Regions from separate parts of the Thalassospira sp. MBR-102 genome, predicted to be linked through region 2. Evidence: riboswitches for the same ligand, from Rfam matches in the RefSeq annotation. Region 2 holds a riboswitch; the other holds the start of a gene.

Region 1 (10,906 bases), on a different contig from region 2:
CCGGCAGCAGCTTTGACATCTTCTGGATATTCACCCTGCTTGGCATCGGGCTGGCCGTGCCCTATCTGGCGATTGCCGCCCGGCCCGAAATCGCCCGCCTTCTGCCCAAACCGGGTCGCTGGATGGGCTTTGTCAAAGGCATTCTGGGCGTGGCCCTTGCTGGCACCGCCATCTGGTTGCTGTCGGTTCTGGCCGTGCAGATCGGGATGGGCGGGGCGATTGCGGTTGGCATCGCCCTTGTCATGGCCGGTATTCTTTTGTTTGCCCGCCATCGCACGACGGTGCAGAAACGCAAATATGTCTTTACCGCACTCGCCACCCTTGGCGTGCTGGCCGCCCTGTTCGCACCGGGCTTTTCCAAGGCCCCGCTCAAGAACACCGCATCGCGCACCAGCACCGAAACCCTGCCGTGGCGGGCCTTCGCCCCGGATGAAATCGCCCGCCATGTTGCCGATGGCAAAACCGTGCTGGTCGATATTACCGCCGAATGGTGCGTGACCTGTCAGGTCAATAAAAAGCTGGTCCTTGAAACCGACGATATGACCGCTGCCCTGACCGCCGATAACGTCATCCTGATGCAGGGCGACTGGACCCGTCCCGATCCGGTGATTTCGCAATATCTGGCGGGTTATGGCCGGTATGGCATTCCGTTCAATGCCGTATTCGGGCCCAAGGCACCGGACGGTGTTCTGCTGTCCGAACTGCTCGGCAAACAGGAAGTTCTTGATGCCATCGCCCGCGCATCCGGTGGTACCGACCTTGTGAAAAAGTGATGTGATGCACATCTTTTCGGGATCACGATAAACCGTGACAAAGATTTGAAACCATCGAAACCCCAACGGATATGATTGAAGATCAACCCGTTTTGCTGTTTGATGGCCCTAGAGCCTTTTCCGTTGGGATTGAAGCGTTTTGCCGGAGGCATTCTTCTGTCCCGCAAGGAAGGGATCGCAGAGCGTAGCGGGGCTACGGTCAAGATCCCTGACGCTGCGGGGCAGAAGAATGTCCCGGCCCGAAGGGTTCGGGTTTGGCGAACAAAATCGCTTCAATCCCAACGGAAAAGGCTCTACCCAATCACCAGAACAAGGGCGGCAATCAAGCCCCCCGCATGACGGAGAAAACCCCATGACCATCGAAGTCGGCAGCAAACTTCCCGAAGTCACGCTTTTCCGCGCCACCGCCGACGGCCCCGAAGCCGTCAACACCAACGAATTTTTCGCCGGTCGCAAGGTCGTTGTCTTTGCCGTGCCGGGCGCTTTCACTCCGACCTGCTCGGCCAAACATCTGCCGGGCTTCGTTGCCAATGCCGATGCCATCAAGGCAAAGGGTGTTGATGAAATCGTCTGCCTGGCATCGAACGATGCCTTTGTTCTGAACGCCTGGGCGAAGGCCGAAAATGCCGGTGAAAACATCACCATGCTGTCCGATGGCGACCTCGCCTTTGTCAGCAAGACCGGCCTTGAACTCGACCTGACCGGTCGCGGCCTTGGCAAACGCGCCAACCGCTTTGCCATGATTGTCGATGACGGCAAGGTCACTGATCTTGCGGTCGAGGAACCCGGCGCCTTTGACGTGTCGAGTGCCGAAACCGTGCTGGGCAAACTCTAAGCCCGAAACACCTGCAAAAAGCAAAAAGCTCCGCCTGATCCGCGGAGCTTTTTATTTTGATCTCGCATCCTTGCCTTGGGGGCAGGCCCCTAACGCGGCAGCAAAACCGGGATCGGTTCTGACCGGCTGTCAAAATCGCATTCAAAAGTCGGGTCGGTGTGTTTGGCAATGAAATGCACCACACCTTCGCGGAAATCTTCCTTGATCGGCGACCAGCTCATGAAGACACCGCCGCGATTGTCATATTCGCGAATGTCACGGTCATGGGACAGTTCAACAAAACTGTGGCCCAGATCTTCGGTGGCCCCGGCGACAAGCCATGACGGTTTGATCCCGCCATGCCACAGCAGATAGACACCGCCAACATTGTCAAGTTTCAGCTCGCTGAAATCATCGATCATGAACAGGCGATAATACTCGCCACGCGGGCTTTTCCGCCATTTGATATCTTGTGCTTTCGGCTGGCGCAAAGTGCCAAGCGACCAGAATCCCATTTCATCCTCCAAGCGCACCAAAACACGCGCAACTGCTCGTTACGCGCATCCCAACGCTGCTTTTGTTTTTATGAACTCGACGATATCCGAAAAATGTAAACTTTTGGTTGACCGATTACAAATCGCGATATCGCAAAATCCTGTTCTTAAACAAGACTTCTTCTGGGTTTCAACCCTGAATATAAGACGGGTACCCCGATTTGGAAATACTCAGTCGAACAATTTGTCGATGTCGTCCTGACTGATCCCCTCGCCTTCCAACTGCGGACCATTCAGAAGATCGTCATCCTCGTTCTTCGGCGTCCCGTCATCATTTTCGGGAACCGGCAGATCGGTAAAGGCATCCTCGCCCCAGATCAGGATCATGTTGTGAACCCGTTCTTCAACGAATTCAAGGGTCCGAACCACCTTGTTGATGCGCTGGCCGGTGATGTCCTGAAAGTTACAGGACTCGAAAACCTTGGTGACCAGAAACGCGATCTGTTCGACATGTTCGGCCACAAAGTCGGATGGTGCCGAATTTTTAAGCGTCATCGCCAGATCGTCGATCTGTTCGGCGGATTCAAGGATCGTATGCGTTGCCATTTCCGTATCCTTGATGATCGCATCAAGTTCGGTGGTCGCACTGACAAGGCGGTCATCCTCGGCCTTCGGATGACGCAGCGACGCGATCTGCATCTTCGCCCTGTGAATATGTTCGTTCATTTCCTCGATCTGCTTGCGGATCAGTTCGAGGTCGTCTTTGTCCGGTTCCGACGCACCCGGACGATTGCTATGGGTAAAATTGCTGCTGACCGGATCGGGCAATACATCCATCGCATCGCCATCCGATGCCGGTGCGATATGGGTGGCATCAATACTGCCCCCGGCACGCACCGCATCGCGCAGTTGGGCTACTTCCGACCTCAGGGCACGAATTTCATCAAGTACAGCCTGATTGATCCCGGATGCGTCAACGGTCGCAGCCGGTTTCGGCGCTGGCAATGGCGCACCTGCCCCCATACCGGTTTCAAGCGTCGGATCGAAAAAGGAATCCGACCAATCTTCGACCACACCACCCGAACGTTCTTTTAAACGGCGTTCTGCGGTGAAAACCTTCTGCACGCGACGTGTCATGGCTGACTTCAATCCTCCGGCAACGGGCTTGACCCGATCCCTGTTCCCCCGATCACCCACCCCCGTGGTCAGATGATCACATTAAAACGAGTATAAGGGTCCAGATTGCTACAAGTCCAATGGGTTTCAAGAACAAGCCTTTGAAAAAGAACACCCCGGCCAGATGACCGGGGTGCGCAAAAAGGTTATGTTGCGTTGCAAATCAAGCAGTTTCAGGCATCCAGCGCAGAACCGGCTTTCTTGCCGCTGCCGTCTCGTCAAGACGACGGCGTGGCGTCAGATACGGTGCATTCTTGAAGAATTCCGCATCGCCCGATTCTGCCTTGGCCACCAATGCCAGAACCGCGTCGCAGAACTGGTCAATCGATTCCTTGGTTTCCGTTTCCGTCGGCTCGATCAAAAGCGCACCATGAACGACCAGCGGGAAATACATGGTCATCGGGTGGAAGCCCTCGTCGATGATCGCTTTCGCAAGATCCAGCGTCGAAACACCGGTATCTTTCAGGAAATCATCGTCAAACAGGGCTTCGTGCATGCAATAGCCCGGAAACGCCACGCTCAGCTTGCCTTTAAGGCGCGCCAGCAGATAGTTGGCATTCAGAACCGCATCGCCCGACGCCTGACGCAATCCATCCGCACCGTGGCTTTTCATATAAGACAGCGCACGAATGAACATGCCCATCTGGCCATGGAACCCTTTCAGGCGACCGAACGGTTTGTTGCCGTCCTTCTCGTCTGCGGTTTCCACCAGATGGAATTTCTCGCCCTTGCGCACGACATAGGGGATCGGTGCGAACGGGGCCAGTGCGTCGGAAAACACAACAGGACCCGAACCCGGTCCACCGCCGCCATGCGGGGTCGAAAAGGTCTTATGCAGGTTGATATGCATCGCATCAATGCCAAGGTCCGCCGGGCGCACCCGTCCGACAATCGCGTTGAAGTTCGCCCCATCGCAATAGAAATACCCACCGGCCGCATGGACCAGATCGGCAATCTTGCGAACGTCGCGCTCAAACAACCCACACGTATTCGGGTTGGTCAGCATGATACCGGCCACATCGTCGCCAAGCTTGGCTTCGAATGCCGCAAGGTCCACACGGCCATCTTCGGTCGCGGGGATCGAATCAACCGTAAAACCACAAGCCGCCGCCGTTGCCGGGTTGGTCCCGTGGGCCGATTCAGGCACCAGAACACGACGACGGTTTTCACCGCGCGCATCAAGGGCCGCCCGGATCGCCATCATGCCGCAAAGTTCGCCCTGTGCGCCCGCTGCGGGCGACATGGAAACCGCGGGCATCCCGGTCAGAACCAGCAACCAGTGTGCGCAACTGTCGATCAGTTCAAGTGCGCCCTGAACCGTGCTTTCGGGCTGCATCGGATGCAGGTCGGCAAGACCGGGCATCCGCGCAACCTTTTCATTCAGGCGCGGGTTATGTTTCATCGTGCACGAACCCAGCGGGAAGAAGCCAGAATCGATGCCAAAGTTTTTCTGCGACAGGCGCGTGAAATGACGCACCACCTGCGGCTCGGACAGGCCCGGAAGACCGACATCGCTATCGCGATCAAGGCCGCCAAGGCGTGATTTGATGCCCGCTGGCTTCGGAAGGTCAACACCGGTACGCCCCGGTTCGCCCATCTCGAAAATCAGCTTTTCCTCAAGCACAAGTCCACGGTTACCGGTATGGGTGGTAAAGCTCATGCCAGCACCTCCTTCAATGCAGACGCAAGGTCCGCGATGTCTTCGTCGGTGTTGGTTTCGGTCGCCGCCACCAAAAGGTAATTGCCCAGATCGTCACGGTTCGGATACAGGCGCGACAACGGAACGCCGCCAAGAACACCCTTGGCAACCAGTGCCTCGACCACCTCGGCTGCCGGTTTGGCAAGCTTGACGGTGAACTCGTTAAAGAAGCTGTCATTGACCACTTCCGCACCCGGTACCGCATCAATCGCATCGGCGGTCTTGCACGCCGTTTCATGGTTAAGTGTTGCCACACCACGATACCCGTCTTCACCCAGAAGGCTCATATGCACCGTAAAGGCCAACGAACACAGCCCGGAATTGGTGCAGATGTTCGATGTCGCCTTTTCGCGGCGGATATGCTGCTCGCGGGTCGAAAGTGTCAGAACAAAACCACGCTTGCCATCCTGATCGACCGTTTCACCACACAGGCGGCCGGGCATCTGGCGTACCAGTTTGCTGGTCGTGGCAAAAAGCCCGACATACGGGCCGCCATAATTCAGGTTGTTACCAATCGACTGGCCTTCGCCGCAGACGATGTCCGCGCCAAAGCTGCCCGGTGACTTGACCGCGCCAAAGGCCATGGCCTCGGTAAACACCACAATCAAAAGCGCACCCTTGGCATGACACGCATCCGCAAGCTTGGTGTGATCCTGAATACGGCCAAACACGTCCGGATACTGGACAACCACACACGCGGTCTGATCATCGATCAGATCGTCAAGCTCATCCGCGGTTGCCTGCTTTTCCGGGTGCCCGTCACGACCGGCAACTTCGGTATCGCTATACTGGCAATAGGTTTCCGTGACTTCACGGTAATGCGGATGCAAGCCACCCGACAGAACCGCCTTCTTGCGGCGCGTGGCCCGGCACGCCATCAGAACGGCCTCCGCGCACGACGTTGCCCCGTCCCACATCGATGCGTTGGCCACATCCATGCCGGTGATCGATGCCACCTGGGTCTGGAATTCGAACAGATACTGCAACGTGCCCTGTGCGATTTCCGGCTGATACGGGGTATAGGCCGTCAGAAACTCACCACGCTGGATGATGTAATCGACCGTGGCCGGAACATGGTGGCGATACGCCCCCGCGCCCAGGAAGCTCGGCACGCTGGCCGTGCCCATGTTTTTGGCGGCCAGTTTCGCCATGTCGCGTTCGACCTGCAATTCACCAAGATGATATGGCAGATCGACCGGCTCGGACAGCAACGCGCCTTCGGGCACGTCGCTATATAACTCGTCAACGGACCCGGCCCCGATGGTTTCAAGCATCGAGGCGCGATCCGCACTGGTTAGCGGAAGATAACGCATATCTTAAAGGCCTTCGACAAAGTCTTTATACGCAGCTTCGTCCATCAGCTCATCAAGCTGGGACTCATCGGAAAGTTCCATGCGGAAGAACCAGCCATCGCTTTCCGGGGCTTCGTTCACCAGTGCCGGATTGTCATCAAGCTCTTCGTTGGCTTCGACAACGACACCATCAAGCGGCGCATAAACGTCGCTGGCGGCCTTGACCGATTCGACAACCGCCGCATCGCCATCCTTGGTCAGCTTTTTGCCAACTTCCGGCAGCTCGACATAAACGATATCGCCAAGCGATTGCTGGGCGTAATCGGTAATGCCAACGGTCGCGACACCGTCTTCATATTCAACCCATTCATGTTCCTGCGAGAATTTTTTAGCCATGGTAATTCGTCCCTGTAAGATCAGTTGTCTCTAAAATCTCGGTATCTTTTGCGGGCCGCAAACGCTGCCCGAACTCTTTTTTTCTGATGATCAGCCGCGATAGTAACGATGTGCCGCAAACGGCAGTTCGACGATTTCCGCCGGGCGTGCCTTGCCGCGCACCATCAGATCGACTTTGGTACCCGGGGCGGCAAATTCAATTGCGACATATCCCATCGCAATCGGGCCATCCACGGTCGGGCCAAAACCACCGCTGGTGATTTCGCCGATTTCTTCACCGTCACTGTTCAGGATCGGGGTGTGTTCACGCGCCGGGGCCTTGCCTTCGGGTTTGATCCCGACACGTTTGCGATCCGCCCCATTGGCAAGCTGATCAAGGATCACATCCGCACCCTTGAACCCGCCTTCTTCGCGGCGGCGCTTGTTGATGATCCAGTTCAGGTCACCCTCGACCGGGGTGGTCGTGGTATCGATATCGTTGCCATACAGGCAAAGACCGGCTTCAAGACGCAGCGAATCGCGCGCGCCAAGGCCAATCGCCTCGACCTCTTCCTCGGCCAGAAGCTTGCGCGCCAGTTCTTCGGCGCGCTCATTCGGCACGGAAATCTCATACCCGTCCTCACCGGTATAGCCCGACCGGGTGACAAAGCACGCGATACCGGCAATATCGATCTCGGCAAAGCTCATGAATTTCATATCGGCAACCGCAGGCGCAAACCGTGCCAGCACGCGGGCCGCATCCGGGCCCTGCAACGCCATCAATGCGCGATCATCAATCTCGATCAGCTCCACACCGTTATCAAGATTGGCCCGCATATGGACAATGTCATCATCCTTACACGCCGCATTGATCACCAGAAACAGGCTGTCGCCCGCATTGGTGATCATCAGGTCATCAAGGATCGTGCCATCGTCATTGGTAAAGGCGGAATAACGGGTGCGGCCGGGTTTCAGAATCGCGATATCACCGGGTACCAGCTTTTCAAGCTCGGCGACGCGATGTTCGCCGGTCAGGCGAACCTGCCCCATATGCGAAACGTCAAAAAGACCGGCCTTCGCACGGGTATGCAGATGTTCGCCCATAACGCCCAGCGGATATTGCACCGGCATGCCGTAACCGGCAAACGGCACCATCTTGGCACCCAGTTCGACATGCAAATCATAAAGGGCGGTTTTCAGCAGTTCGGTTTGATGATCGGCCATCAAGGTCTCCAGACAGGCGTTGAGAAACATAGCCGACCAGTGGCCAACCACGTCCCCCTCTGTCTTGGAGCCTGAAAGAATCACAGCCGGTTTGGATACCGGTCTGCTTACATCTTCGGCGAGGCGCACATCGATTTCTGATGCCGCCTGCTTTCCAGAGTCCCATCTCCCCGCGGTCCGTTTGCCTGAGAGTTTCCGGGGTGGTTGCTCCTTCGGCGTCCGCGCAATCCCTATCGATGCAATCCGACGCATCGATCAAGACCGTGGCACTCTCCCACGGGGATCATTTGGGTATGCCCCCTTATACGGATTTGAATCCGACCAGACCAGCCCCAAAAATCATATCCTTTCGACCCCACCCATTAGTATGAGGATTAAAAGCTCTTTTTTAGTCCCTCCGGCAAATGTCCATTCTTTTGTATGAGGATTACCGAAAACGAACTTTTGTCCAAAAACGAAAATCCCGCCACGCGATGCGGGCGGGATTTGATTATTCACTAAAAATGAATAATAGGCCGGATTATTAATTTTTTCCGAAGCGTCGATTGTAGTCGAGCTGGTCGGCACTCAGCTGGAAACCAAGATAGATTTCATAATCCGGACCGGCCCAGACATCATCCAGCGGCACGTTCAAAGTCACCTGCTCGTCGCGATAGCGCGCCAGGTTCAAATTGCTCGGAAACACCATGTCGACATCAAACAGATTTTTCTGGATAAACTCGCCGGACGGGTCCTTAAGTGCCACGAAATACTGGAGTTTTGCGTTGCGTCCCTGCGCTGCCGGGCCCAGTTCGGCATTGATCACCGGGCTGATGACAACGTTCAGGACCTTTTCTTCAAGGTCATAGCCGCAATCGCCCAGATATCCGGCAAATTCGGCTTCAAGGATAACATCGGTCAGGTCTTTGCCCTGACCATTGAACTGCACCAGACGGGCGGTATCATTGGGCAGGAAGGCACGCGGGCATGCCGGGACCGGCTGTTCTTCGAACGTGCCACACGCTGCCAGAAAACCGGCAAACGACACCAAACCCAATGCACAAACACGCCGCAGTCCGTTCGCAATCGTCATCCAAGCCTCTATAGAACTGGTCAAATTCGCTGTCATGCCCGATCCGGGCACAGCCGCGCGCAGTCTATTCGCTCCGATATGGCGACACAACCCGCTTCCGTTTGAAATCAGTGCATTCACAACAATTGCCACCAATACATGCATCCACATCCATCTTTGCATGGTGTCTGTCATTGCACGTCCGGTGCTGGCGGGTTATGTAACGAAGACACTTGAATAATCGCGGCTGGTGTCGCGCATCATGAACATTCGGACCCGTATCATGTCTGACAAAGCCGACCTTCGGATCATCCTTGCCAACCCGCGCGGTTTCTGTGCGGGGGTGGATCGTGCGATCGAGATCGTCGAAAAGGCGCTGGTGAAGTATGGCGCGCCGGTCTATGTCCGCCACGAAATCGTCCACAACAAATTCGTGGTCGACCGCCTGCGCGATATGGGTGCGGTTTTTGTCGATGAACTCGATAGCGTCCCGGACGGGGTTCCGGTGATCTTTTCCGCGCACGGCGTGCCGAAATCGGTGCCCGAAGCCGCCGAAAACCGCCAGCTTGAATATCTTGATGCAACCTGCCCGCTGGTGTCCAAGGTCCATCGTGGTGCGGAACGCCACCATGCGGACGGCAAACATATTCTTCTGATCGGCCATGCCGGTCACCCCGAAGTCATCGGCACCATGGGCCAGTTGCCACCGGGCAGCATGACCCTGATCGAGACCGAAGAAGACGCCGAAAACCTTCAGGTCGAAAACCCCGAAAACCTTGCGTTTGTGACCCAGACCACCCTGTCGCTGGACGATACGGCCAGGATCATCTCGATCCTGCAAGGCCGTTTCCCGGCGATCGAGGTCCCAAAGAAAGAAGACATCTGCTATGCGACCACCAACCGCCAGCACGCGGTCAAGCTGATCGCGACCGACGCCGATGCCATTCTGGTGCTGGGTGCACCAAACTCGTCGAACTCGAACCGTCTGGTCGAAGTCGCGAAACGCGAAGGATGTGACCGTTCGGTTCTGGTCGAACGCGCCAAGGATATCGACTGGTCAAAACTCGAAGGCATTTCGACCCTTGGCATTACCGCAGGTGCATCCGCCCCGGAAATTCTGGTCGAGGAAGTCATTGATGCCTGCCGTGAACGTTATAACGTCACGGTCGAAACCCTGACTTTGACCAACGAAAACGTCACCTTCAAGCTGCCCCGCCAGCTTGCCAGCTAACCCAGCTCTGATGCAGGAAATCCGGATATCCCATGGCCGTCTATACCGACGTTTCTGACGAAGATATCGCCCGTTTTGTCGCCGAATACGATATCGGCACCGTGATTTCGTTCAAAGGCATCGCCGAGGGCGTCGAAAACACCAACTTCCTGCTTCAGACCGATCAGGCATCCTTCATCCTGACCCTGTATGAAAAGCGCGTGAACCCGGATGATCTACCCTTTTATCTGGGCCTAATGGATCATCTGTCGGCCAAGGGACTGAACTGCCCGACACCGATCCACGGCAGGGACGGGGTTGCGTTACGCCGTTTGTGCGGACGTCCGGCCGCCATCACATCCTTCCTGAACGGCATGTCGCCGCGCCGGATCATGCCCCATCACTGCATGGGGCTTGGCACCGCGCTGGCGCAATTGCACACCGCCGGTCAGGATTTCGACATGTATCTTGGCAATGCGCTAAGTGTGAAGGGCTGGCGTCCGCTGTTTGAAAGCTGCCGTGCCGATGCCGATGGCGTTCAGCCCGGTCTTGAAAAACTGATCGAGGATGAACTGGCCTTCCTCGAAGCCAACTGGCCCCATCAGTTGCCCGCAGGCGTAATCCATGCCGACCTTTTCCCGGATAATGTGTTTTTCTTCCCCGGCAAGGACGACGTTTCCGGCCTGATTGATTTCTATTTCGCGTGCAACGATCTGCTGGCCTATGACATTGCGATCTGCATGAATGCGTGGTGTTTCGAACCCGATAACAGCTTTAACGTCACCAAGGCCCGCAACC
Region 2 (10,906 bases):
ATACTGCCAATCGAGAGGTTTTCATCCACTTACCTTGCCGTTTTTCGAGGCCAGCCAGGGAAGCGGATTGATCGCTTCACCGTCATGGCGCATCTCCAGATAGAGTTTAGGCGATAATTCACCCATTATTCCAACAGGTTCACCCGCCAACAAATATTGTCCTACCACACTGTCGAGCCGATCAAAACCAGCGATAAGGCTATGGTATCCTTCGCCGTGTTCGATAATCAAGAGGCGGCCATAGCCACGGAAGGGCCCGGCGAATACAACTTTGCCGTCAAAGGGCGATACGACCTGCGCGTTTGGGCGTGTGTCGATCTCGATCCCTTTGGAATGTGTAACCGCCAGTCCGTCCGGTCCGCGGGACCGTTCACCAAACAATGTAACGACCTTTCCGCTTGCGGGCATACGCAATTGTCCGTGTGCCAGCGTGATCGAACTGCCGACAGAAAGCTCTTCATCATTTGCCGATGGTGCCTTGCTGGCAGGGGCTGTTTTTTCCGCAGGGGTGGCGGGCGGCTCGTTTCTGGCAATTGTCGATGGGGCCGGGGGCGGTTTGGGTTCCGTGCGCTTGGCGATCTGGCGTTCCGGTTTCATGCGGGGTTCGGGAACGCCTTCCGCCCGCTTTTTCAGGCTTTCCAGAAGATCGCCCAATGATTTTGCCTCGGTCGCCAGTTCATTGACGGCGCGCGATGCCATTTTGGCCTCGGCCTCGGTTTCCGAACGCAGTTTGCGCTTTTCGTTAAGCAGGGCGGCCAGTGACTGGCGCTCTGCCTGTAATTCTTTGGTGGCGGTTGCCATTTCGCTGCGGCGCGTGCGGATGTCTTCGCGAAGGGTGCCAATTTCTTCAAGCTCGGCGCGCAAATCGCGCGCATGCTGTTCAACACCGGGCAGGGCGGCCTTTAACAGGATGGCTGACCGCAATGTATCCTGCGGGCTGGTCGGAAGGGCGATCACAGCTTCGGGCGGGGTGGTCGACAAACGCTGCAAGGCCATCAGGATGCGGGCATATTGCCCGGCTTTGTCTTCAAGGCTGGTGGCGGCCCGCTTTTCGCGCACTTCAAGTTCGGCAAGCTGATCTTCAAGATCGGTCAGGGTTGTTTCAAGGCGCTGGGCGCGTCTGGCGACCGAAATGGCTTCGGATTGAAGCGCCTGTTCCTCGGTCCAGAGTTCGCGCGATTTACGCGCCAGGAATTCTTCCTGCTTTTGCTGCTCTGACAGCTGGCTTTCAAGTTTATCAAGCTGACTGTCGACCTTGCGTAGCGACTGGGCAAAAGACGGCGCTGCCCCGCCCGCGATCATGGCTGCAATCACAGCCAGCGCAGGCAGGGCGGTCTTGGAACGCAGATCAGTTCGCAAGAAGCGCATCATTCCCTTTCAAACCCTTGATCAACGGTTTGCCGGACATTTCCGCCGGTTGCGGTAGCCCGAGAAGCTGCAACAAAGTCGGTGCCACGTCGGCCAGGCGACCATTTTCCAGTGTCGCGCCTTCGGGTCCATTCACCAGAATGGTCGGCACCAGATTAAGCGTATGCGCGGTGTGCGGCTCGCCGGTTTCCGGATCCACCATCATCTCACAGTTCCCGTGATCAGCGGTAACGAACATCACGCCGCCCACCGATTTAACCGCATCAACAACCTGCCCAAGGCAGGTATCGACCGCTTCGGCGGCCTTCATCGCGGCGGACAAAATGCCGCTATGGCCGACCATGTCGGGGTTGGCAAAGTTCAGAATGATCGCGTCATAGGTTTCAGCCCTGATCGCCGCCACCAGCTTTTCGGTCACTTCCGGGGCCGACATTTCCGGCTGCAAATCATAGGTCGCGACCTTGGGCGATGGCACCAGAATACGGTCTTCGCCCTCGAAAACCTGTTCTTCGCCGCCGTTAAAGAAGAAGGACACATGCGGATATTTTTCGGTTTCCGCGATGCGCAACTGCTTCATGCCAGCCCTGGAAACGACTTCACCAAAGATATTTGGCAACACCTGCGGCGGATAGATCGCATCCATATATTTTGCATGGTCGGATGAATATTCAACCATACCGGCCTGCACGGCAAATCTGATCGGGGTGCCACGGTCAAACCCGTCAAAGTCCGGTGCGCAGATCGCGGCCAGAATTTCACGCGCGCGGTCGGCCCGGAAATTGGTCATCAAAAGCCCGTCGCCGTCTTTCATGCCGGCATAATCGCCAATCACGGTCGGCAGAACGAATTCATCCGTGGTGTCGGCATCATAGGCTGCCCTGATTGCGGCTTCGGCACTTTCAGCGGTGCGGCCATCGGCGTAATTCTTGCCCTTTACCATCGTGAAATAGGCCTGACTGACGCGTTCCCAGCGATTGTCGCGGTCCATCGCGTAATAGCGCCCGGTGACGGTCACGATTTCAACATTGGCATCACCAATTAGTGCGCGAAATTTTTCAAGGAATTTGGCGGCACTTTTGGGGGCGGTATCGCGGCCATCCAGGTAGGCATGGATTTTTACCGGCACACCGGCCGATGCGATGATTTTGGCAAGGGCCGCCATATGGGCCTGATGGGAATGCACCCCGCCTTCGGACAGAAGCCCGGCGATATGACAGACGCCCCCGCTTTCTTTCAGCTTGGCGATAACCTTTTTGACGGTATCGGTATCGGCGATCGAACCGGTTTTGACAGCCTCGTCAATTTTTGGCAGTTCCTGCATCACAACCCGGCCGGCACCAAGATTCATATGGCCGACTTCGGAATTGCCCATCTGTCCTTCGGGCAGGCCGACATCAAGACCGCAGGCTTTCAGAAAGCCGGTCGGATTGTTGGCATAAAGCGCGTCCCAAACAGGGGTATTGGCCAATGCAACCGCATTGTCCTTGCTTTCCTCGCGATAACCCCAGCCATCCAGAATGCACAGCACCACCGGACGCGGGCGCTTTACGGTATTTGATACAGTCACAATCATAATCCCACGAACTAAAGTACACGAAATAAGGTAAAAGGCTGAATTACCGGTAAAGATGGTTATTATCCGGCAATTTTGCCATCCGTACAAAGACGCCGGGCGCGGTGGGTCCGCCATCAGACGCTGCCAATCATAGCATTTTCAACGCGCAATCTATCATGAATGCCGGTATTGAACAGCCTTCCGACCGGGTATTTTTTGTGCGCTTGCAAAGTCGCTTTTTGACAAGGATCATCACCTGCCTGTAATCTCGGGCGTTACGGTGATACCTCGAATAACCGCGATGGGAGAGCCCGCTTTGATCCCGCGATCAGATCGGCGCCGAAGGAGCAATAGCCCCGAAAACTCTCAGGCAGATGGACCGTTGCGGATTGAGGCTCTGGAGAGAGAAAGCGGTACGGGGCCAATGCCCGGCACCATATTTCCACCGAAGGATGAAGCCATGGCGTCAAAGACTTCTTTGTTTTTGGCAACAGGGCGCACAATCTCAGGTCAAGGGACAGAGGGGGCAAGACACCGGTTCTATAACGTCATGTGGCATTGATCCGCATGACAAAGAGCCGTGGGAGGCCCATTTGACCGAAGAAAATAAGCAGCGTCCGCAAGACGTTAATCTTTCCGTTGTCGATCTTTATACCATCGGCATCGGCCCATCGAGTTCGCATACGGTCGGCCCGATGCGCGCGGGCTATCGGTTCTGTCTGGAACTCGAAGCCCGGAATCTTTTGGAAAAAATCGGCTCGGTAATTGTCGATCTTTACGGATCGCTTGCCCTGACCGGCAAGGGCCATGCCACCGATACCGCGGTGATCATGGGGCTTTCGGGGGAACGACCGCGTTCGGTTGATCCCGACCGGATCGCACCGACAATGGATGCGATTGATAAAGATCACGCATTACAGCTTTACGGCGCGTATCCGGTTGCCTTCAACCGGGATACCAACCTTGTTTTCCATATGACCGAAAGCCTGCCCGAACACCCCAACGGCATGCGGATCACCGCCTTTGACCGTGACGGTGTTGTTTTGCACAAACAGGAATATTTTTCGGTTGGGGGTGGGTTTATCGTCTCGGGCGATGATCGCGGGGCGGAATATTCCGGCGATAATATCACACTGCCTTATCCTTTTTCCTCGGCCGATGAACTGATGGCGATCTGTAAAAAGGAAAAGCTGTCGATTGCCGAAGTCATGGCCGAAAACGAAAAAAGCTGGCGTGAACCTGCCGAGACCGAGGAATTTGTCGACCGCGTGCATCGCGCGATGATGGATTGTATTGAGCGTGGCTGCAAAACCGATGGCATCCTGCCCGGCGGGCTGAATGTCAAACGGCGTGCGCGCAAACTTTACCTTGAACTGACGGAACGGCCAGAAGCGGGGCTTAAGGACCCGTTGACCGTGATCGACTGGGTCAATCTTTATGCCCTTGCGGTTAACGAAGAAAATGCTGCCGGTTCGCGCGTCGTGACCGCCCCGACCAACGGGGCGGCGGGTGTTATTCCCGCCGTGCTGCGCTATTACGAACGGTTCGGGGCCAATGTGACACAGGGGAAAATACGCGAATTCCTGTTAACGGCGGCGGCCATTGGTTCGATCTATAAAAAGCGTGCGTCGATTTCTGCCGCCGAAGTCGGTTGCCAGGGGGAGGTCGGTGTGGCCTGCTCAATGGCGGCAGGCGCGCTTTGTGCCGTCATGGGCGGTACCCCCGAACAGGTTGAAAACGCCGCCGAAATTGGCATGGAACACAACCTTGGCCTGACCTGTGATCCGATTGGCGGTCTGGTACAGGTACCCTGCATCGAACGCAACACCATGGGGGCGGTCAAGGCGATCAATGCTGCCCGTCTGGCAATGCGCGGTGATGGTCAGCATACCGTGTCACTCGATAAGGTAATCGAAACCATGCGCCAGACCGGCATTGATATGCAAAGCAAATACAAGGAAACCAGCCAGGGCGGGCTGGCGGTCAATGTCAACGTGGTCGAATGTTGAGCTGACAGTTTGAAATACCGACCAAACACCCTCGAAGCCGCCGTTTCGGGGGTGTTTTTCATCCGGCCCGATTCTTGCCACCTTGCGCCTGCAATCTGATATCATTGAGAAATCAAAAACGGGGCAAAGACCTCGAACAGGTTGGGCAAAGCATGAAAAAGAAACTGTTCCGCATCTATATCGCGGTCAGTCTGGATGGCTATATCGCGCGCGCCAATGGTGCTGTTGACTGGCTTGATCAATTCGATCCGGCCGAGTTCGATTTCGAGGGCTTTCTGGGCACCGTGGGAACACTGATCATCGGGCGAAAAACCTTTGATCAGGTGATGGAATTTGGTGACTGGCCCTATGAAGATCGCCGCACGATTGTCCTGACATCGCGCGATTTGCCCGATAACCGCCCGGCCAATACAGAGGCCTATGGCGGTAGTCTTGTGGAACTGGCAAGCCAGCTTCGCGATGACAGGTCCGATACCGGCGATATCTGGATCGTCGGTGGGGCCAGTGTTGTGACCCAATTCCTGTTTGGCGGCCTTGTCGATCAGCTTGAAATGTTCATCATCCCCGAAATTCTGGGAGATGGCATCCGGCTGTTTGGCCGGGATGCTGTGGGCACGACACCGAAACTGGTGGCATCGGAGCACTACAAGTCCGGTGTCGTGCGCATGCAGTATGATTTGCGTTAAAGCCGGTTACTTAAGCGTTTCCAGTTTTTCGGCAATCTTTGATGAAAGTTCGCGTAGGGCATTAACAGCACTGCTTTGCCAGTCGCTGTCGAGGACCATCTGCATCTTTTCCTGATAGCTGTCGGTGACTGTAACCGGTTCGCCCTTGTTCAGTTCGTTGCCCTTCAACGTCACTTCGGACTTATTATGCACCGTGACCTGCCAGAAACCGGGTTCGAACCATGACCAGAACTTAATCAGGTCGGCATCGACGGCGTCGGCGCTGTCATATTCGGCGTCCCCCGGTTCAAGAACACGGTATCCGGCCTGTTTGAAGCCGTTGGAGATTGCCTTGTTGACGGCATCGGCAACAGTTTTGCCTTCGGGCAGCAAAACATCCCCCAGTGCCATTCCATAGGTGTTGCGTTTGCGGGCATAGGCACGCGATGTAAAGGTGACATCATCAATCTCGTCATTCGACAGCGACGGGATATCCGGTGTTGATGGATCAATCTCGAATTGGCGTTTGTCTTCGACCGAAACGATTTTAACGGCCGGCCCAGTCGCCGGGTTCTCAATTTTGGCCGGTTCCTGAATTTCGACAACGCTACGCGAAGCTGCGCACGCGCCGGTCAGCATTGCCAAACCGATAACGGCGGCAATCTTTAAGTATCTGTTTTGCATCGTTAATTCCCCTACTCAAACAGATAGAGAAATACCCATGGACAAAATTTGAAACAACTTATCCAAGAGTGGGGGAACCAATGCTTTTGGTGACTTTGGGGATTATTCCCGGTGATATGGATGGTTGGTCTGGATGGCATGGGCGCGGAAAAGCTGCTCGGCAATCAGGGCGCGCACCAGCATATGGGGCCAAGTCGCCTTGCCAAGTGACCAAAGCGTATTGGCGCGTGTTTTGATAGCGTCCCCATGGCCGTCGGCCCCGCCAATGGCAAAGGCGATATTTCCGGCATATTGATCGATCCAGCCTTCAAGCTTTGCAGCAAAATCGATGGAGCCATATTCGCGGCCATGCTCGTCAAGTGCGATCAAAAAGGCATTTTCGGGGATGACGCCCAGTAAAAGCTCCGCCTCGCGGTCTTTAAGCTGATTGGGGGGCAGCTTTTTCTTCTCTTCGACTTCTCGCACGGCAAAGGGCCAGCGCAGGCGGGTTGCGTAATGGTCAAAAAGATCTTTCTCGGGGCCGTTTTTCATTCGGCCCACCGCAGCAAGGGTAATTTGCATCTTTCCGATCTGGCTCCGCCCGCATGGGGACCACCGATGGCCAATCCCCGCGGTGGTCAGGGCAAACCGGGGCGGACTGTATTAATACAGTCGCGCCGCCTGCTGTTTAAGCGCCGGATTTTCAACGCCCCACATCTGTTCTATGTTGTAGAAAGCGCGAACTTCCGGGCGGAACAGATGGACGATGACATCGCCGGCATCAACCAGAACCCAGTCGCCCTGTTCCTTGCCTTCGGCCTGGGCACGGCCCTGACCTGCTTCTTTCAGCTTTTCGACAATATGCTCTGCCATCGACGCCACCCGTCTGGAGGATGACCCGGTTGCAATGATCATATGATCGGCAAGGGAGGTTTTATCGATCAGATTAATGGTGACAAGGTCTTCGGCCTTGTCATCTTCTAGCGTGCTCTGGATAAGGGCAAGAAGCTCGCCCGGGGTCAGAGTCTTTTTTGCGGTACCTATGGTCGCCACCTCAATTTACGCAAGAGAGCCCGATCCGTTTCGGATCCGGGGAACTCCCGCCGGTCAAACCTGCCATCTGCCTTCGGCGCGGATTGCGGTCGAAGAAGCCGGATGGCGCTTTATTGGCAGGTAAACCCAGGCCGGAACATCGAGATCGGCCAGCAAACCCGCCCTGTCCGATGGGATGCGCCAGCGTTCCATACGCTTGGCTGCCGTCCCGGACAATGCCTTGTTAGAATACCCCTCGCGGTCAAGAACCGCAATGGGAGCGCGCAAAATCAACCTGTCCCACCATTTCCATTTATGAAACTGGGCCAGATTGTCCGCCCCCATCAGCCATACGAACCGCGTTCGGGTAAAACGACGCTGCAAGGCTGCGAGAGTGTCGGCCGTATAACGGGTTCCCAGTTCTGATTCAATTGCAGAAACAACAATGCGGGGATGCTTTGCCATCATCAGCGCCGAATCGAACCGGTCGGCAAGGTCGGCCATACCCTGGGCGGGCTTGAGCGGGTTTTGCGGCGACACCAGCCACCAGACTGCATCAAGTTGCAGGGTTTTCAAGGCTTCCAGCGATATATGCAGATGCCCTTCATGCGCCGGGTTAAACGACCCGCCCAGCAATCCGACGCGGGGCGGGGCACTATGACTTCTGGGCGTCGAAAAACTCATGGGCGGGTCTGGCCGGTGCCGCGCACGATGTATTTATAGCTGGTCAGCTGTTCGACTCCGACCGGGCCGCGTGCATGCAGCTTGCCCGTCGAAATGCCAATCTCGGCCCCCATGCCAAATTCGCCGCCATCAGCAAACTGTGTCGATGCATTGACGATCACGATGCCGGAATCAACACCATTGAGGAACGTCGCGGTCGCATCGGTATCCTCGGCCAAAATGGCGTCGGTGTGATGCGATCCATATGTGTTGATATGGTTGACCGCTTCTTCGACGCCATTGATGACCTTGATCGACACAATGGCATCAAGATATTCGGTGATCCAATCATCGTCCGTGGCAGGCAGGATGCGGGTGTCTGCCTTTTGCGCGCTGGCATCGCCACGCATTTCACATCCCTTGTCGGCAAGGGCAGCGGCAATTTTCGGCAACAGATCATCGGCAACCACCTGATCAATCAGGATGGTTTCGGTCGCACCGCAAATGCCGGTCCGGCGCATCTTGGCATTCACCACGATATCGACGACTTTGGTCACATCCGCACTGGCATGGACATAGGTATGGCAAAGCCCTTCCAGATGCTTGAACAGGGGAATCCGGCTTTCATCGGTAATGCGCGATATCAGCGACTTGCCGCCGCGCGGGACGATGACGTCGATGTAATCGGACAGTTTCAGCATCTCGCCAACGGCGGCGCGATCCGTCACCGGGATCATCTGAAGCGCATGTTCGGGCAAACCGGCATCGAGAATACCGGCAAGCATGCAGTCAAAAATCGCGCGGGATGAATGGAAGCTTTCCGAACCACCGCGCAGGATGGCGGCATTGCCCGATTTGATGCACATGGCACCGGCATCGGCCGTCACATTCGGGCGGCTTTCATAAATGATGCCGATCACGCCAAGCGGCACAGACACGCGCGCGATATCGAGCCCGTTGCGTTCGGGGCTCCAGCGGGCAAGTTCGCGACCAACCGGATCGGGAAGGTCGGCAACTGCTTCGACCCCGGACGCCATGCTTTCGATGCGTGCAGGGTCAAGCGCAAGACGATCAAGCAATGCTGGCGTCAGGCCCTTTGCACGGCCTGCTTCCATGTCGCGTGCATTGGCGGCCAGAATGATATCGGCATTTTCGCGGAGTTTCCGGGCGGCGGCCTTAAGGGCAGCGGTTTTTGGTTCGGACGGGACCTGTGCCAGTTTCAGCGAAGCTTCACGGGCATTGATGCCCATGTCGTGCATCAGTGCTGCGATGTCCTGGGTTTCGATGCTGGCAAGTGCCGTCATGGTCCTGGTTCCGTTCCTTGAAGATGTCCCGCAGGCCGGAATTCCCGGGGCGGGCTTATCGCAATTTTATCGACAATTTGACAAAATATCCCTCTGACCGCGTAACTGCAATCATCTAGGAACGATAAATCAATGTTTTGCGAACTATTCCGTAGACGGCAAGACATGCTTTCTTGTCCGACTTGCTTGCCAAATCGTTGATTACGGGCCATCTGTTGTTTTGGGAAAGCGGGACGTCAATCGGAAAGCCGGGGCTGTGTCGGACACGTCACATGGTACCCACCAGGGGATAAAAACTTGAAAAATATGGGTGATAACCAGCCATCAGCCCGCGCTGAATTTGGTGTTGTTAAAACTTTTCTGCCGTATCTTTGGCCGCGTGGCGAGTTCGAGCTCAAGGTCCGTGTGGTTATCGCCCTGCTGTTTCTGGTCGGGGCGAAGGTCGCCAACGTTTATGTCCCGGTTTTGTATAAATACGCCGTCGATGCGCTTGACGGCGGTGGCAAGGCCGGTGCTTCGTCCGGTGGTGCCGATGCGACATCCCTGATTGTTGTGCCGGTGGGGATGATTGTCGCCTATGGGCTGGTGCGGGTTTTATCCTCGGCCTTCGGGGAATTGCGCGATGCCGTCTTTGCCAAGGTCGCGCAACGTGCCATCCGGACATCCGCCCTTGGCGTTTTTGAACATTTACATGCCCTGTCGCTTCGGTTCCATCTGGATCGTCAGATGGGCGGGCTTTCTCGCGCCATTGAACGCGGGGTCAAGGGGATTGAATTCCTTCTGTCCTTCATGCTGTTCAACATTCTGCCGACCCTGCTTGAAATCTTCATGGTGTCGGGCATTCTGTGGGTGCTTTATGATTTCTGGTTCGCGCTGATCACGTTTGTCACCATCGTGATCTATATCGCGTTCACCCTGATCGTGACCGAATGGCGCATGAAGTTCCGCCGCGAAATGAACCAGCGCGATGACGAAGCCAACACCAAGGCCATCGACAGTCTGATCAATTATGAAACGGTCAAGTATTTCAATAACGAGGATCACGAATCCCGGCGTTACGACAATGCCTTGCGCGGTTACGAAACGGCGGCGGTGAAGTCGCAGGAATCCCTGTCCAAGCTCAATATCGGGCAGGGTGCCATCATTGCGGTTGGTCTGGTTCTGAACATGCTTCTGGCGGCCAAGGGTGTTCAGGATGGCAACATGACCATTGGCGACTTTGTGCTGGTGAATACCTATTTGTTGCAGCTTTACATGCCGCTGAACTTCCTTGGTTTTGTCTATCGGCAGATCAAGCAGTCGCTGACCGACATGGAACGCATGTTTTCGTTACTCGACGTCGAAAAAGAAGTCGAAGACAAGGCCGGGGCACCTGCGTTGGTTTGTGCGGATGCGGCAATCCGGTTCGATGATGTCAAATTCGCCTATAACCCGGATCGTCAGATTCTGAAGGGTGTCAGTTTCGAAGTTCCGGCGGGCAAAACCGTTGCTGTTGTCGGGCCAAGCGGGGCGGGCAAATCGACCCTGACCCGCCTGATGTTCCGTTTCTATGACGTCTCAAGCGGTCGGATCACGATTGACGGGCAGGATATCCGCGATGTGTCGCAGACATCCCTGCGTCGTTCGATCGGTATCGTGCCGCAGGAT

Evidence for each region. Region 2 has a riboswitch for glycine ahead of ABIE64_RS14205 (L-serine ammonia-lyase). Riboswitches for the same ligand answer to the same signal wherever they lie in the genome.
Region 1: linked by a shared signal. The riboswitch ahead of gcvT (glycine cleavage system aminomethyltransferase GcvT) and the one ahead of ABIE64_RS14205 (L-serine ammonia-lyase) in region 2 are both predicted to bind glycine.

Annotation. Positions count from the first base shown of each region.
Region 1 is NZ_JBEPTC010000002.1:111,926-122,831, forward strand. Features, by position in the region: gene ABIE64_RS04005 (protein-disulfide reductase DsbD family protein) at 1-773, shown strand, start outside; gene ABIE64_RS04010 (peroxiredoxin) at 1,126-1,608, shown strand; gene ABIE64_RS04015 (hypothetical protein) at 1,698-2,102, opposite strand; gene ABIE64_RS04020 (protein phosphatase CheZ) at 2,313-3,218, opposite strand; gene gcvPB (aminomethyl-transferring glycine dehydrogenase subunit GcvPB) at 3,421-4,917, opposite strand; gene gcvPA (aminomethyl-transferring glycine dehydrogenase subunit GcvPA) at 4,914-6,269, opposite strand; gene gcvH (glycine cleavage system protein GcvH) at 6,273-6,644, opposite strand; gene gcvT (glycine cleavage system aminomethyltransferase GcvT) at 6,735-7,847, opposite strand; glycine riboswitch at 7,905-8,007, opposite strand; glycine riboswitch at 8,011-8,134, opposite strand; gene ABIE64_RS04045 (hypothetical protein) at 8,371-8,955, opposite strand; gene ispH (4-hydroxy-3-methylbut-2-enyl diphosphate reductase) at 9,182-10,129, shown strand; gene ABIE64_RS04055 (homoserine kinase) at 10,162-10,906, shown strand, end outside.
Region 2 is NZ_JBEPTC010000008.1:30,424-41,329, reverse strand. Features, by position in the region: gene ABIE64_RS14220 (S41 family peptidase) at 1-25, opposite strand, end outside; gene ABIE64_RS14215 (murein hydrolase activator EnvC family protein) at 22-1,371, opposite strand; gene gpmI (2,3-bisphosphoglycerate-independent phosphoglycerate mutase) at 1,349-2,941, opposite strand; glycine riboswitch at 3,216-3,315, shown strand; glycine riboswitch at 3,319-3,446, shown strand; gene ABIE64_RS14205 (L-serine ammonia-lyase) at 3,517-4,932, shown strand; gene ABIE64_RS14200 (dihydrofolate reductase family protein) at 5,085-5,618, shown strand; gene ABIE64_RS14195 (hypothetical protein) at 5,625-6,281, opposite strand; gene rlmH (23S rRNA (pseudouridine(1915)-N(3))-methyltransferase RlmH) at 6,384-6,842, opposite strand; gene rsfS (ribosome silencing factor) at 6,924-7,313, opposite strand; gene ABIE64_RS14180 (nicotinate-nucleotide adenylyltransferase) at 7,368-7,976, opposite strand; gene ABIE64_RS14175 (glutamate-5-semialdehyde dehydrogenase) at 7,973-9,259, opposite strand; gene ABIE64_RS14170 (ABCB family ABC transporter ATP-binding protein/permease) at 9,566-10,906, shown strand, end outside.